4 regions of the Serratia sp. C2(1) genome follow, and region 2 is predicted to be linked to each of the others. Evidence: riboswitches for the same ligand, from Rfam matches in the RefSeq annotation. Region 2 holds a riboswitch; each other region holds the start of a gene.

Region 1 (3,203 bases), on a different contig from region 2:
TTCGCATGTGGTTGGTCCGGATGAGTTGGGGCTGGTGCCGCCGGGCCATGAAGAGGTGGGCGGCGCACGTTTCCAGGTGGGCTGTATCGGCCTGGCGGTGGCGAAGGATCACAGCGGTGAAGAGTGGGAGATTTTGCCGCCGCTGGTCACGGCGGTGGGCGTCAACGATCAGACCGAACGCCCGCACTACGTGTTCCAGGACGGCAAGTATTACCTGTTCACCATCAGCCATAAGTTCACCTATGCCGAAGGGCTGACCGGGCCGGATGGGGTATACGGTTTTGTCAGCGATAGCCTGACCGGGCCTTACACGCCGATGAACGCCTCAGGCCTGGTACTGGGTAACCCGCCGGAACAGCCTTTCCAGACGTATTCGCACTGCGTGATGCCGAATGGTTTGGTGACGTCGTTTATCGACAGCGTGCCGACCGTCGGCGAAGATTACCGTATCGGCGGGACTGAGGCGCCAACGGTACGCATTGTGCTGGAAGGCGACCGTTCCTTTGTACGCGAGGTCTATGATTACGGTTATATCCCTGCGATGCAGGATATCGTTTTGCAAGGGTAACCCGCGGCTTGTAGCCTGAGCCGCTCCAGAGGCCTGACGATGTCAGGCCTTTTCAGGTTTGGTTCACAGCAGACAAGACTATTTTTTAGGCGAATGCAGCAGGTAGTATTCTTCGCCGCCGTCGTTGCCGGTGGTGATCTTTTGCCAGCCATGCTTATGGTAAAACGCCAGCGCCTTCTCGTTTTTCACCAGGCATTTCAGCGAGCCGGTCGCGGTAAAGGTTCGCTCCGCCGCTTGCAGCAGGGCCGTGCCGACGCCGCGTGGCGGCAAGTGAGGATCGACATACAGGTTGTGAATAAAGTTATCCTGGCGATAGATCGACACGAACCCCAGCAGTTTTCCCTGATCTTCCGCCACCCAGATATCCTCGCCCAGCGTCGAGCGGTCGAAATCCTCCAGCCGGTAATCTTCGGTATCGCGCCACGTGAACGCCGCCTTGCGCGCAGCCAGATAAAGGGTGCGCAAGAACGGGCGATCGGCTTCTCGGTAGGGTCTTGTTTGCATGGCAGCTCCTTTTTGTTTTTTGACACTATAGCGCGATTGACCTCACCGGCAGCAACCCCAATAATGGCCTCCTTGACTCGGGGTGCCCCAAGGGGCTGAGATTTTACCCGTATTACCTGATCTGGATTATGCCAGCGTAGGGAAGTCTCGGTGCCCCAACCGGTACCCGCCTTCTTGAACGCCGGTTGGGAGGAATATGTTCGCTCGACCTGATGCTTTACCCGGCGCCCGCGCCGCGGCCTGTCTGACCCAATTCAAACAACAGCCCCCGCTGATTCACTGCCTGACCAACGAAGTGGTGCAGGAGCTGACGGCTAACGTATTGCTGGCGCTTGGCGCTTCCCCGGCGATGGTGGTGGAACCGACCGAAGCGGCGCAGTTCAGCCAGATGGCGAGTGCCCTGTTAATCAACATCGGTACTCTCAATGCCTCGCGCGCCGAATCCATGCTGGTGGCGGTAGAAGCCGCCAATTTGGCGGGAACGCCCTGGACGCTGGATCCGGTGGCGGTAGGCGGGTTGGCGTACCGCACCGCCTTTGCCCGTCGTTTGCTGGGCGAGAAGCCGGCGGCGATCCGGGGCAACGCGTCTGAAATTATGGCGCTGAGCGGCCGGCAGAGCGCCGGGCGCGGCGTAGACAGCACCGACGACTCGCTGGCGGCTTTGCCGGCGGCACGGGAACTGGCGCAGCTCAGCGGCGCGGTGGTGGCGGTAACCGGCGTGGTGGATTACATCACCGATGGCCGGCGCGACTGGGCGGTCGCCGGTGGCGATGCGCTGATGACGCGGGTGGTGGGCACAGGTTGCGCGCTGTCGGCGGTGGTGGCGGCATTTTGCAGCCTGTCGGGCGATCGGCTGGACAACGTCGCGACCGCTTGCCGGGTGATGTCGCTTTGCGGCGAGCGGGCCACGCACCGGGCTACGGGGCCGGGCAGCTTTACCCCGGCGTTCCTCGACGCCCTGTATCAACTGCGTGCGGAGGAGCTGCAATGAAACGGATTAACGCTTTGACCATCGCCGGCACCGATCCGAGCGGCGGCGCCGGCATCCAGGCCGATCTGAAAGCCTTTTCTGCACTGGGGGCTTACGGCACTTCCGTGATCACCGCGCTGGTGGCGCAAAATACTCGTGGCGTACAGTCGGTATATAACATCGATCCGGCGTTTGTCGCCGCCCAGTTGGATTCGGTATTCAGCGACGTGCGCATCGACAGCGCCAAGATCGGCATGCTGGCCAACGCCGATATCGTGCAGGCGGTGGCCGAACGCCTGCGGCATTACCGGCCGCCGTTCGTGGTGCTGGACACGGTGATGCTGGCGAAAAGCGGCGATCCCCTGCTGGCGCCGGAGGCGGTAGAGTCTATCCGCCGCGAACTGCTGCCGCAGGTGTCGATCATCACGCCGAACCTGCCGGAGGCGGCGGCCCTGCTGGCGTGCGCCCCGGCGGAAAATGAGCAACAGATGCGCGAACAGGGCCGGGCGTTGCTGGCCATGGGGTGCCAGGCGGTGCTGATGAAGGGCGGCCACCTCAGCGAAAACGAAAGCCCGGACTGGTTGTTCAGCGCGGGGCAGGAACTGCGCTTCACTGCACCGCGCGTGGCGACTCGTCATACGCACGGCACCGGCTGCACGCTTTCCGCTGCGCTGGCTGCGTTGCGCCCGCGTCATGAAGACTGGGCCGGCACGGTCGCCGCCGCCAAGGACTATCTGCAAAAGGCATTGCAGCAGGCAGATACCCTGGAAGTGGGGCACGGTATCGGGCCGGTACATCATTTTCACGCGTGGTGGTGATTCAACTTTTTGTCGTTGTTGTGGTCAGACTGGATCCATGCCCGGCGCTCGCCGGGTACGAGCGGATTTAACCAAGGGAGAAGGCCATGACAGGACAAAACGCACTTCGCTGCGCCATCTTCGGCGCGTTACTCAGCCTCAGTGCGGGCAGCGTTGCCCAGCAGATTGTTACCACCTCGGACGTGATCCAGCAGCCGGGCTATCAAACCAGCTGGCAGAACATGGTGAAGGGGCAGGCTCGCCTGCCGGGCTGGGCGCGCAAGGGGATGGGCACTTCCACTCCGGCGCAAAGCCTGAGCTGGAAGGGGCAGAACTACCTGGTGGGCAATCTGTGCAAGCCGCA
Region 2 (3,203 bases):
TAACGCTCCCGGCAGTGGCCGCACAGGCAGGCGCTCTCGGTACGGCTGAGGTGCATCTCATGGCCGCAATAACCGCAGAAGCGATGAGAGCGGTAAAAGTCGGCCAGTTGCACGCCGCGCCCGGCAAGCTGAAACAACCCGCGATCGAGCTCGAGCAGTTGACGCACCGAGCCCATATCCTGCGGCATCGTCTGACGCACCAGCCACACCGGCAGCCCTTCCCACTCGCCAATGGTGCGCGCCATTCGCCCCTGCAGGGAAAACGCCGCCGCCGAACCGAACGGCAATTCACCGTGCGGTAACCAAAGTTTGCTTTCATGGCTGACGATCCACCAGCCATTTTCATTACCCGTTAATGCAAGTTCCATATCGTTGTTGCACAACCTCAGCTTCACTGGCACTCTACAAATCGGCCTTGTTACATTTTAATAACTTACTGTTACTTTTTATTACTTACGGAGTCAAACATGCTCAACCGTTTGGAAAGCCTGACTCAGCGCGTTGGTGGTAGTAATGAATTAGTTGATCAATGGCTTCAGGCACGCAAGCAGTTGCTTGTCGCCTATTGCACCCTCGTGGGCATCAAACCGAACAAAGAAAAGCATACGCCGCTGAATGAAAAAGCGCTGGAGAACTTTTGCCATAATTTGGTGGATTATCTCTCTGCCGGGCATTTTCATATCTATGACAGAATTATCAAACAAGTGGAAGGCGCACCCAGTCCGAAAATGGCGCTATCGGTGAACATCTACCCCAAACTTTGGGTCAATACCGAGCAGATCATGGCTTTCCACGATCGCTATACCGAAGTAGATATCGATCAGGACGTGTGCATGGAACTCCACCAGGCGCTGTCGGATATCGGCGAAACGCTTGCTGCACGTTTTACCCTGGAAGATAAGTTGATCCAACTGGCGACGGAAGCCTCGCAGCAACCTCTGTCGGATAAAGCACTGGATCAGACGCGTTAGAATTTTGTAGTTTTTTTTATTATCCCTCCTATACTGGAGGGCATCTTGTCGGAGTGCCTAGCGCTGATTTGCTCATCAAATTGGCCAGGCTGAGACCGTTAATTCGGGATCCGCGGAACCTGATCGGGTTAATACCCGCGAAGGGAACAAGAGTAATCTATCGCCACAGGCAGGGCTTCCCGAACGGGGATACCCCCGCCTTGCCGGCCAGCATCATTACTCCCTCCGAGCTCCAGACAAGCAATTTTCCCAACTCATTACACTGGTAGGAATTTGCTATGTCTAACGTTAAAAAACCACGCGCTCGTAAAGAGCAGCGCGAAGAAGCCCAGCAGTTTATCGACACTCTGCAGGGCGTATCCTTTCCCAATTCACACCGCATCTATCTGCAAGGCTCGCGCAGCGATGTGCGGGTCCCGATGCGTGAAATCCAGCTCAGCCCGACGCTGATTGGCGGCGACAAAAACAACCCGCAATACGAGCAGAACGAAGCTATCCCGGTATACGACACCGCCGGCCCGTACGGCGATCCGCAATCCGAACTCGATGTGCACCGCGGCCTGGCGAAACTGCGCGCCGGCTGGATCGAAGAACGTGGCGATACCGAGGCCCTCAAAGGCGTCAGTTCCGGGTTCACCCAGCAGCGCCTGGCGGACGAAGGGCTGGATCATCTGCGCTTCGAGCATCTGCCGCAGCCGCGCAAAGCTCAGACGGGCAAATGCGTCACCCAGTTGCACTACGCGCGCGCCGGCATCGTCACCCCGGAAATGGAATTCATCGCCATCCGCGAAAACATGGGCCGTGAGCGCATCCGTGGTGAAGTGTTGCGCCACCAGCATCCCGGCCAAAGCTGGGGCGCTAACCTGCCGCAAAACATCACGCCGGAATTCGTTCGTCAGGAAGTGGCCGCCGGACGTGCCATCATCCCCGCCAATATCAACCACCCGGAAGCCGAACCGATGATCATCGGCCGTAACTTCCTGGTGAAGGTCAACGCCAATATCGGCAATTCCGCAGTGACTTCGTCGATTGAAGAAGAAGTGGAGAAGCTGGTGTGGTCCACCCGCTGGGGTGCGGACACCGTGATGGATTTGTCCACCGGCCGCTATATCCACGAAACCCGCGAATGGATCCTGCGCAATAGCCCGGTACCGATCGGTACGGTGCCGATCTATCAGGCGTTGGAAAAAGTGAACGGTGTGGCGGAGAATCTGACCTGGGAAATGTTCCGCGATACGCTGCTGGAGCAGGCCGAGCAAGGCGTCGACTACTTCACTATCCATGCCGGTGTGCTGCTGCGTTACGTGCCGATGACCGCCAAACGCCTGACCGGCATCGTCTCCCGTGGCGGTTCGATCATGGCCAAATGGTGCCTGTCGCATCATCAGGAAAACTTCCTGTATCAACACTTCCGCGAAATTTGTGAAATCTGCGCCGCCTATGACGTATCGCTGTCGCTGGGTGACGGCCTGCGCCCCGGCTCGATTCAGGACGCCAACGACGAAGCGCAGTTCGCCGAACTGCACACGCTGGGCGAACTGACAAAAATTGCCTGGGAATATGACGTGCAGGTGATGATCGAGGGCCCTGGCCACGTGCCGATGCAGATGATCCGCCGCAACATGACCGAAGAGCTGGAACACTGCCACGAAGCGCCGTTCTATACCCTGGGCCCGCTGACTACCGATATTGCACCGGGTTATGACCACTTCACCTCCGGCATAGGGGCCGCGATGATCGGCTGGTTCGGCTGCGCCATGCTGTGCTACGTCACGCCGAAGGAACACCTCGGTCTGCCAAACAAAGAAGACGTGAAGCAGGGATTGATCACCTACAAAATTGCCGCCCACGCCGCCGACCTGGCCAAAGGGCATCCGGGCGCGCAAATCCGCGATAACGCCATGTCCAAAGCTCGCTTCGAATTCCGCTGGGAAGATCAATTCAACCTGGCGCTCGATCCCGCCACCGCCCGAGCCTACCACGACGAAACCCTGCCGCAGGAATCCGGAAAAATCGCCCACTTCTGCTCAATGTGCGGGCCGAAGTTCTGCTCGATGAAGATCTCGCAAGAGGTCCGCGACTACGCCGCCGCGCAGGAGGCTGCCAAGCCGATAGAGGTGCAGCTAACCGGCATGGAGAAGATGTCAGCCGAGTTCCGCTCACGGGGTAGCGAGTTGTACCACAGCGCCGATACCCTGCAGGAGGAGATGAACAATGACTGAAATCGCCACG
Region 3 (3,203 bases), on a different contig from region 2:
CCGACCGGCAGCGCCTGGCTCAGGCGCTGGCTGAGCACGACCAGCCCCAGACAGCACGCCAACTGGATCAGTGCCAGCAGGGCGGCGCGGCTAAGATCGTAGTCATAGCTGAGCGCCTGGTAGATCGCCAGTTCTATGGTGGTGGCCTGCGGCCCACCGCCCAGTGACAGCACGGTGGCGAAGCTGGCGAAACAGAGCATGAAGATCAGTGCGCCGCTAGGCAGGGTCTGGCGACGCAGCGCCGGCCACTCGACGAAGCGGAACTGTTGCCAGCCGTTCATGCCGAGCTGAGCCGCCAGTTGGCGCTGTTCGACCGGAATATTTTCCAACGCCTGCAGCAGCAGGCGGGCGGCCAGTGGCAGATTGAAGAACATATGCGCCAGCAGGATGCCCTGCAGACCATAGGGGGAAAAACTGTAGTTGATGCCGAGCCAGCCGCACAGCGATGCCAGCCAGCCCTGTCGGCCATACACGCTGAGCAGGCCGAATACCGCCACCAATACCGGCAGTACCAGCGTCATGGCGCACAGCCGCAGGAGCAACAGTCTGCCGGGGAAGCGGCGGCGGTACAGCGCTCGGGCCAGCGCTATGGCGGGTAGCACCGAGATCAGCGCGGACAGCAATGCCTGCCAGAAGGTAAAGCGGACTACGTGCCACAGGTAGCTGTCCTGCCACAGGCCGCGCCAATCGCTTTCCGGTGCGTGCCGCCACAGCGAGCCCATCGCCAGCGCGGCGACGGCCAGGATCAGGCCGGCGGCCAGCAGCCCCGGCCAGAGCCAGTGCGGGATCAGCGACTGACGGCGGTTTGCCATGCCCGGATCCAGCTACCGCGTTGTTTGGCGACCTCTTCGGCGCTGTATTGCAGCGCGGTCTGGGGGACGGTCATTTGATCAAAGCCTGCCGGCAGTTGAGTCTTGATCACCGGGTACATCCAGTTACCGGTTGGGATGGCGTTCTGGAACGCCGGGGTCACCATAAACTGCATGAAGCGCTCCGCCAGTTCAGGCTGCTTGCCGGCCTTGAGTTTGCCCGCCACTTCCACCTGCAAATAATGGCCTTCGCTGAAGTTGGCCGCGGCGTAGCTGTCTTTCTTCTCTTCGATCAGATGATAAGCCGGGGAGGTGGTATAGCTGAGCACCAGATCGCCTTCGCCTTTCAGGAATAGGCCGTAGGCTTCGCTCCACCCCTTGGTGACGGTGACGGTTTTCTTCGCCAGTTTCTGCCAGGCTTCCGGCGCTTTGTCGCCAAACACTTTCTGCATCCACAGCAGCAGGCCCAGGCCTGGGGTGCTGGTGCGCGGGTCTTCGTAGATCACCTTCCAGTTTTGATCGCCGTTGACCAGTTCCTGCAGGCTCTTTGGCGGGTTTTTCAGCTTTTCTTTGTTGTAAACGAAGGCAAAGTAACCGTAGTCATAAGGCACGAAGGTTTTATCCTGCCAGCCGCCCGGCACGCTCAGTTTGGCGCCGTCAATGCGGCTAGGCGCGAATAGGCCGGTTTGCTGCGCGGCCTGCAACAGGTTGTTGTCCAGCCCCAGCACCACGTCGGCAGCGCTGTTTTTCCCTTCCATGCGCAAGCGGTTAAGCAGCGAAACGCCGTCTTCCAGCGCGACGAATTTCAGCTCGCAGTTGCAGTCCGCTTCGAACGCTTTTTTCACCGCCGGGCCAGGGCCCCAGTCGGCCGCGAAGGAATCATAGGTGTAGACCGTCAGCGTGGGTTTGGCAAACACCGGTACGGCGCACAACAACAGTAATAAGGGCAGGCTTTTTTTGACCACTTTGCACTCCTGAAAGATAAGGGGGCAAAGGTATCTGAGGGCGAGGTGATTAAACCGGGTCGCTATGCTCAAATCCCTCCGCCGGTATTGACCGGATCAGGTTCGACGGGTTTGTTCTCAGCAAAACCTGCGCACCGCGTTTTCATCGCGCCGCCACCGTTTCGCACCCCGTTGAGACGGCGCTATTGTAGAGACTAACGGGCGTCGGCGAAAGGCGCTTATGCTTCCGGCGGCGCAAACCAGGCGGATTTAAAATCAAACCAGCCAAGGGTATTCATTCGCACGCCGCGCATGCTGCGCTGGCCATGCAGTTGCAGCCAGTGATGAAACAGCGGGTGTAACTGGTGACCCTTGACCAATCGTTGGCAAAAATCCGCCAGCGGCAGGGCATTGGCGCGCCACAGCGCCGCATCTGCGGCGAGATCTTCATTCATGCAGTGCTGCATCAGCGGCAGCTCATACAGGGTGGCGAACAGCGAAAACTCCAGCGGCAGGTAGAAGTTGGCGCTACCCAACCACAGATCGCTGGCCGCTTCCCCCTTATGCCAGGCGTCGTAGCTCACCACCTGCACGTTAAGCCGCACCCCGTGCAGCGCCAACAGCGGTTCAATTGCCTGTTGAATGGCGTGGAATTCCGAGTGTTCACTGTAGTAGGTCAGCGTCAACGCGGTCAGCCCGGCCGGCTTGGGTTGTTGCGCCAGCGCACGATTGTGATGCCAGCGCGGCAGGATGCCATAGGCCGGTGACCAATAGCGTTGATAAACCGGCCCGGCATTACTCAGCAGCGAGATGGGATTAATCAGCTCGCACAGCCAGCTGCGAATGGCCGGATCGGCCGCCAAAGGAGAGCGTTGATCGAACAGCAGGAAATAGCAGCCTTCCTCCAGCCGGCTTTCCAGTTCGTTGTTGCCGGTGTCATCCGCCTGCAGTTGCACGCCGGAATGCACCAGCTCTTCGGTAAGCTCCGGCAACACCCAGATATTCACCTCATCAATCAGTGCCCGGTAGCCGAAGTAGTCATCGAAGGCGTGGATTTTCATCTGGCTGCGGTGGTTGCGTACCACGCTGTACGGCCCGGTGCCGACCGGATGGCGCGAGAACTCCGGCATGCTTTGCCATTCGCGCGGCAGGATCATGGCAGGCACGCTGCCCAGCAGCCAGGGCAACCAGTAATCGGGGCTGTGCAGATGCACGTCAATCACGAAAGGCGTCGGTGAGGTCACGCTCTCGATATGCGAAAACAGCGGCTGAGGGATCAGACGAGTGAGGGAGCTAATCACATCGTCCATTTCCAGCTCGCGGCCGTGATGAAAATGTATCGCCGGGCGCAGATAAAAACGCCAGTGCAAGGGCGTCAGCGGCTGCCAGTGATGAGCCAGGTCCGACTCCAGTTCCCCGTTTTCCTCGTTTATCCGCGTCAGGCCGCTGA
Region 4 (3,203 bases), on a different contig from region 2:
CGTTGCAGCCGGGGTGAATAGATCATGCACAGCGCCAGCGCCGCGCCGAGCAACACCCCAATCCCCAGCCCGCAGGCAATCTCCGAGGCGGTGATCAGCGTGTGATAAGCGAGATAGGCGCGCCCGCTCCACAGCGCCTGCGCTACCGCAGAAGGCGAAGGCAGCAAAAAAGCGGGAATATCTCCCAACGTGATGAGCCACCACAGCAGCAACAAACCAGCGAACACCGTCAGGCTGCGGCGCACCCGCGGCAGGCGGTTTTCAACCCGTAGCGTCATTCGGCGGCCCTCATCAGTTGCGCCAACAGTTCGCCCTGGCTTTTCAGCAGATGGGGATTGTCCGGCGCGCGCGGCGGCAGGCCGCCGATGACATGCGTATCGTCAATGCCGGCGGGGTAGCGGGAAAGCACCAGCAGGCGATGGCTCAGACGGCAGGCTTCCATCGGGTCATGGGTAATCAACAGTACGGTATGCTGCGCCAGCAGCTCGGCCGCCAGGGTTTGGATCATGGCGCGGGTGATGGCGTCCAGCGCCGAGAAGGGCTCGTCCATCAGTACAATCGGCTGGCGTTCATACAGCGTGCGTGCGATGGCGGCGCGCTGGCGCATACCGCCGGACAAGGCCGAGGGCAGGGCTTTGGCGTAACCGCTCAGCCCCACGCGCTCGAGCAGATGCCCGGCCCATTCCCGGTCGGCTTTTTCGCCGCGCAGCCGCGCACCGAGGCTGATATTTTCGGCGACGGTCAGCCACGGATAGAGCAGGTCTTTTTGCCCCATATAGGCGATGCGGCCGGCTATCGGCAGGCCATCGCTGCCGGTCACTTCACCGGCGGTGGGCAGCATCAGCCCGGCGATAATCTTCAGCAGGCTGGTTTTGCCCGTGCCGCTGGCGCCGAGCAGGGCGACAACGCTGCCGCCGGCAATATCGAAACTCAGCCGATCGAAAATCACCTGCCGGCCAAAGCGCAGGCTGAGATCCCGCACCTGAATGCCGGGCGGCGCGATGCGGTCACTCATGAGGCGTTCAACCCCATCTGCCAGAAGGCGGACTCCAGCCGGGTGGCGGTGGTGAAAATCTCCGCAAGCTCGGCAAAGCGGCTTTCTGCGCCACGCTGGTGGCCCACGCTCTCCAGCAGATCGAGAGCCGCCTGCACGCCGGCCAGATAGTTTTTATCGCCATAGTTGCGGATCCACGAGGCGTAAGGATTGCCCTCCATCACCGTCGCCGGGTCGTCAAGCAGGCGCAGACCAATCTCGGCATAGCCTGCGACGCAAGGCATCAGCGCGGCCAGCAGATCCAGCGCATCGCCGGAGTGGCCGATATCGAGCACATAGCGGGTGTAGTTCAGGGTTTCCGTCGCCTCGGGTTCGGCGGCAATCTCGGGTTCGCCCAGCCCCCAACCGGCGCAGTAAGCCAGGTGCAAAGGCAGTTCGGCGACGATGGCATTGAGCGAAGCGGTGGCCGCGCGCATCTCCGGCAGCGTGCGTAGCTTGCTGACCAGCAGGGCGTAGGCGCGGGCGAAATGGATCAGGAACAGGTAATCCTGGGTCAGATAGCGGCGGAATGCGGATTCAGGCAGCGTGCCGGCGGCCAGTTGCCGAATAAAAGGGTGGGCAACGTAGTCCTGCCAGTCCGCGCCTGCCTGTTGGCGCAGCCGTCCGTAAAGACCGTTATCGAAAAGGGGAGTAAACATGGGACCTCCAAAAGTGAGTGGAGATCCGGGCGCGCTGAGGTATGAACAGGCAATGACCGAGAGCGTGATTGCCGACCCGTCCCTTCGCTGGCATGACCCAGATCAGGTTCAAAGGGTTCGGCTTGCGCCATCTCAGCCCGTAACAGGACACCCCTCGGAGGAGCCTGTTATACGATATTTGCTTTTTGATTACAATGCTCGGGCGAGGGGGATCGGCGGGGGCGGCAATTGGTTCGTTTAGTGCGATTCGCGACGATTTTTCTGGCACCGGCGGCGGCATTTTTGCACTGTAATCCGGTAACGTTGACTCTGAGGAACACTCCCATGAAGAAGATCGGCTTTCTCTCTTTTGGTCACTGGACGCCTTCGGCACAGTCCGGTACTCGTTCTGCGGCGGATGCGCTGCTGCAATCCATCGATCTTGCAGTCGCTGCAGAGGCGCTCGGGGCGGACGGTGCCTATTTCCGCGTGCATCACTTCGCCCGCCAGCTCAGCTCCCCGTTCCCGCTGCTGGCCGCCGTCGGCGCCAAAACCCAACGCATTGAGATCGGTACCGGCGTGATTGATATGCGCTATGAAAACCCGCTTTATATGGTGGAAGACGCCGGAGCCGCCGATCTGATTTCAGGCGGACGGCTGCAACTCGGCATCAGCCGCGGTTCGCCCGAGCAGGTTATCGAAGGCTGGCGCTATTTTGGCTATACGCCCGCAGAGGGCGAGACCGAGGCCGATATGGCCCGTCGCCACACCGAGGTGCTGCTCGATGCGCTGCGCGGTGAGGGCTTCGCCGAGCCGAACCCGCAGCCGATGTTCCCCAATCCGCCGGGGCTGCTGCGCATCGAACCCTTTTCCGCCGGCCTGCGCGACCGCATCTGGTGGGGCGCCAGCTCCAACGCCACCGCGGTGTGGGCGGCAAAACTGGGGATGAACCTGCAAAGCTCGACGCTGAAAAACGACGAAACCGGCGAGCCTTTCCACATTCAGCAGGCCAAGCAGATCCGCGCTTACCGCGCCGCCTGGAAAGAAGCGGGCCACCCGCGCGAGCCGCGCGTGTCGGTCAGCCGCAGCATCTTTGCGCTGATGAACCAGCAGGATCGCAGCTACTTCGGCGGCAGCGGCAAGGAAGGCGATCAGGTCGGGTATATCGACCAGCAAACCCGGGCGATTTTCGGCCGCAGCTACGCCGCCGAGCCGGAAGAACTGATCAAACAGCTGGCGCAGGACGAAGCCATTGCCGAAGCGGACACCTTGCTGTTAACCGTGCCTAACCAGTTGGGCGTCGATTACAACGCGCACGTGATTGAGTCGATCCTCACCCATGTCGCCCCGGCGCTGGGCTGGCGTTGATGTCTCAACAATAAAGGAGGCAGGCCATGTCTCGTATTTTCATTACCGGCTCGGCGGACGGGTTGGGGCGCGCGGCGGCGGCAACCCTGCTGGGCGAAGGCCATCAGGTGATCGTTCATGCGCGTGAGCCGGGCCGGCTCCACGGCGTGCGCGATTTGCTGGAC

Evidence for each region. A riboswitch is a leader RNA that binds a small molecule or an ion and turns the genes downstream of it on or off. The one in region 2 is predicted to bind thiamine pyrophosphate.
Region 1: linked by a shared signal. The riboswitch ahead of thiM (hydroxyethylthiazole kinase) and the one ahead of thiC (phosphomethylpyrimidine synthase ThiC) in region 2 are both predicted to bind thiamine pyrophosphate.
Region 3: linked by a shared signal. The riboswitch ahead of thiB (thiamine ABC transporter substrate binding subunit) and the one ahead of thiC (phosphomethylpyrimidine synthase ThiC) in region 2 are both predicted to bind thiamine pyrophosphate.
Region 4: linked by a shared signal. The riboswitch ahead of tenA (thiaminase II) and the one ahead of thiC (phosphomethylpyrimidine synthase ThiC) in region 2 are both predicted to bind thiamine pyrophosphate.

The regions. Positions count from the first base shown of each region.
Region 1 covers NZ_JAZFBA010000001.1:193,646-196,848, forward strand. The annotation lists gene V2S86_RS00935 (glycoside hydrolase family 68 protein) at 1-568, shown strand, start outside; gene V2S86_RS00940 (GNAT family N-acetyltransferase) at 647-1,072, opposite strand; TPP riboswitch at 1,141-1,232, shown strand; gene thiM (hydroxyethylthiazole kinase) at 1,269-2,063, shown strand; gene thiD (bifunctional hydroxymethylpyrimidine kinase/phosphomethylpyrimidine kinase) at 2,060-2,860, shown strand; gene V2S86_RS00955 (inhibitor of vertebrate lysozyme family protein) at 2,947-3,203, shown strand, end outside.
Region 2 covers NZ_JAZFBA010000009.1:17,173-20,375, reverse strand. The annotation lists gene nudC (NAD(+) diphosphatase) at 1-368, opposite strand, end outside; gene rsd (sigma D regulator) at 468-971, shown strand; TPP riboswitch at 1,011-1,134, shown strand; gene thiC (phosphomethylpyrimidine synthase ThiC) at 1,250-3,193, shown strand; gene thiE (thiamine phosphate synthase) at 3,186-3,203, shown strand, end outside.
Region 3 covers NZ_JAZFBA010000002.1:392,112-395,314, forward strand. The annotation lists gene thiP (thiamine/thiamine pyrophosphate ABC transporter permease ThiP) at 1-812, opposite strand, end outside; gene thiB (thiamine ABC transporter substrate binding subunit) at 788-1,774, opposite strand; TPP riboswitch at 1,830-1,955, opposite strand; gene sgrR (HTH-type transcriptional regulator SgrR) at 1,993-3,203, opposite strand, start outside.
Region 4 covers NZ_JAZFBA010000001.1:785,027-788,229, forward strand. The annotation lists gene V2S86_RS03610 (ABC transporter permease) at 1-278, opposite strand, end outside; gene V2S86_RS03615 (ABC transporter ATP-binding protein) at 275-1,015, opposite strand; gene tenA (thiaminase II) at 1,012-1,692, opposite strand; TPP riboswitch at 1,755-1,857, opposite strand; gene V2S86_RS03625 (LLM class flavin-dependent oxidoreductase) at 2,017-3,039, shown strand; gene V2S86_RS03630 (SDR family NAD(P)-dependent oxidoreductase) at 3,066-3,203, shown strand, end outside.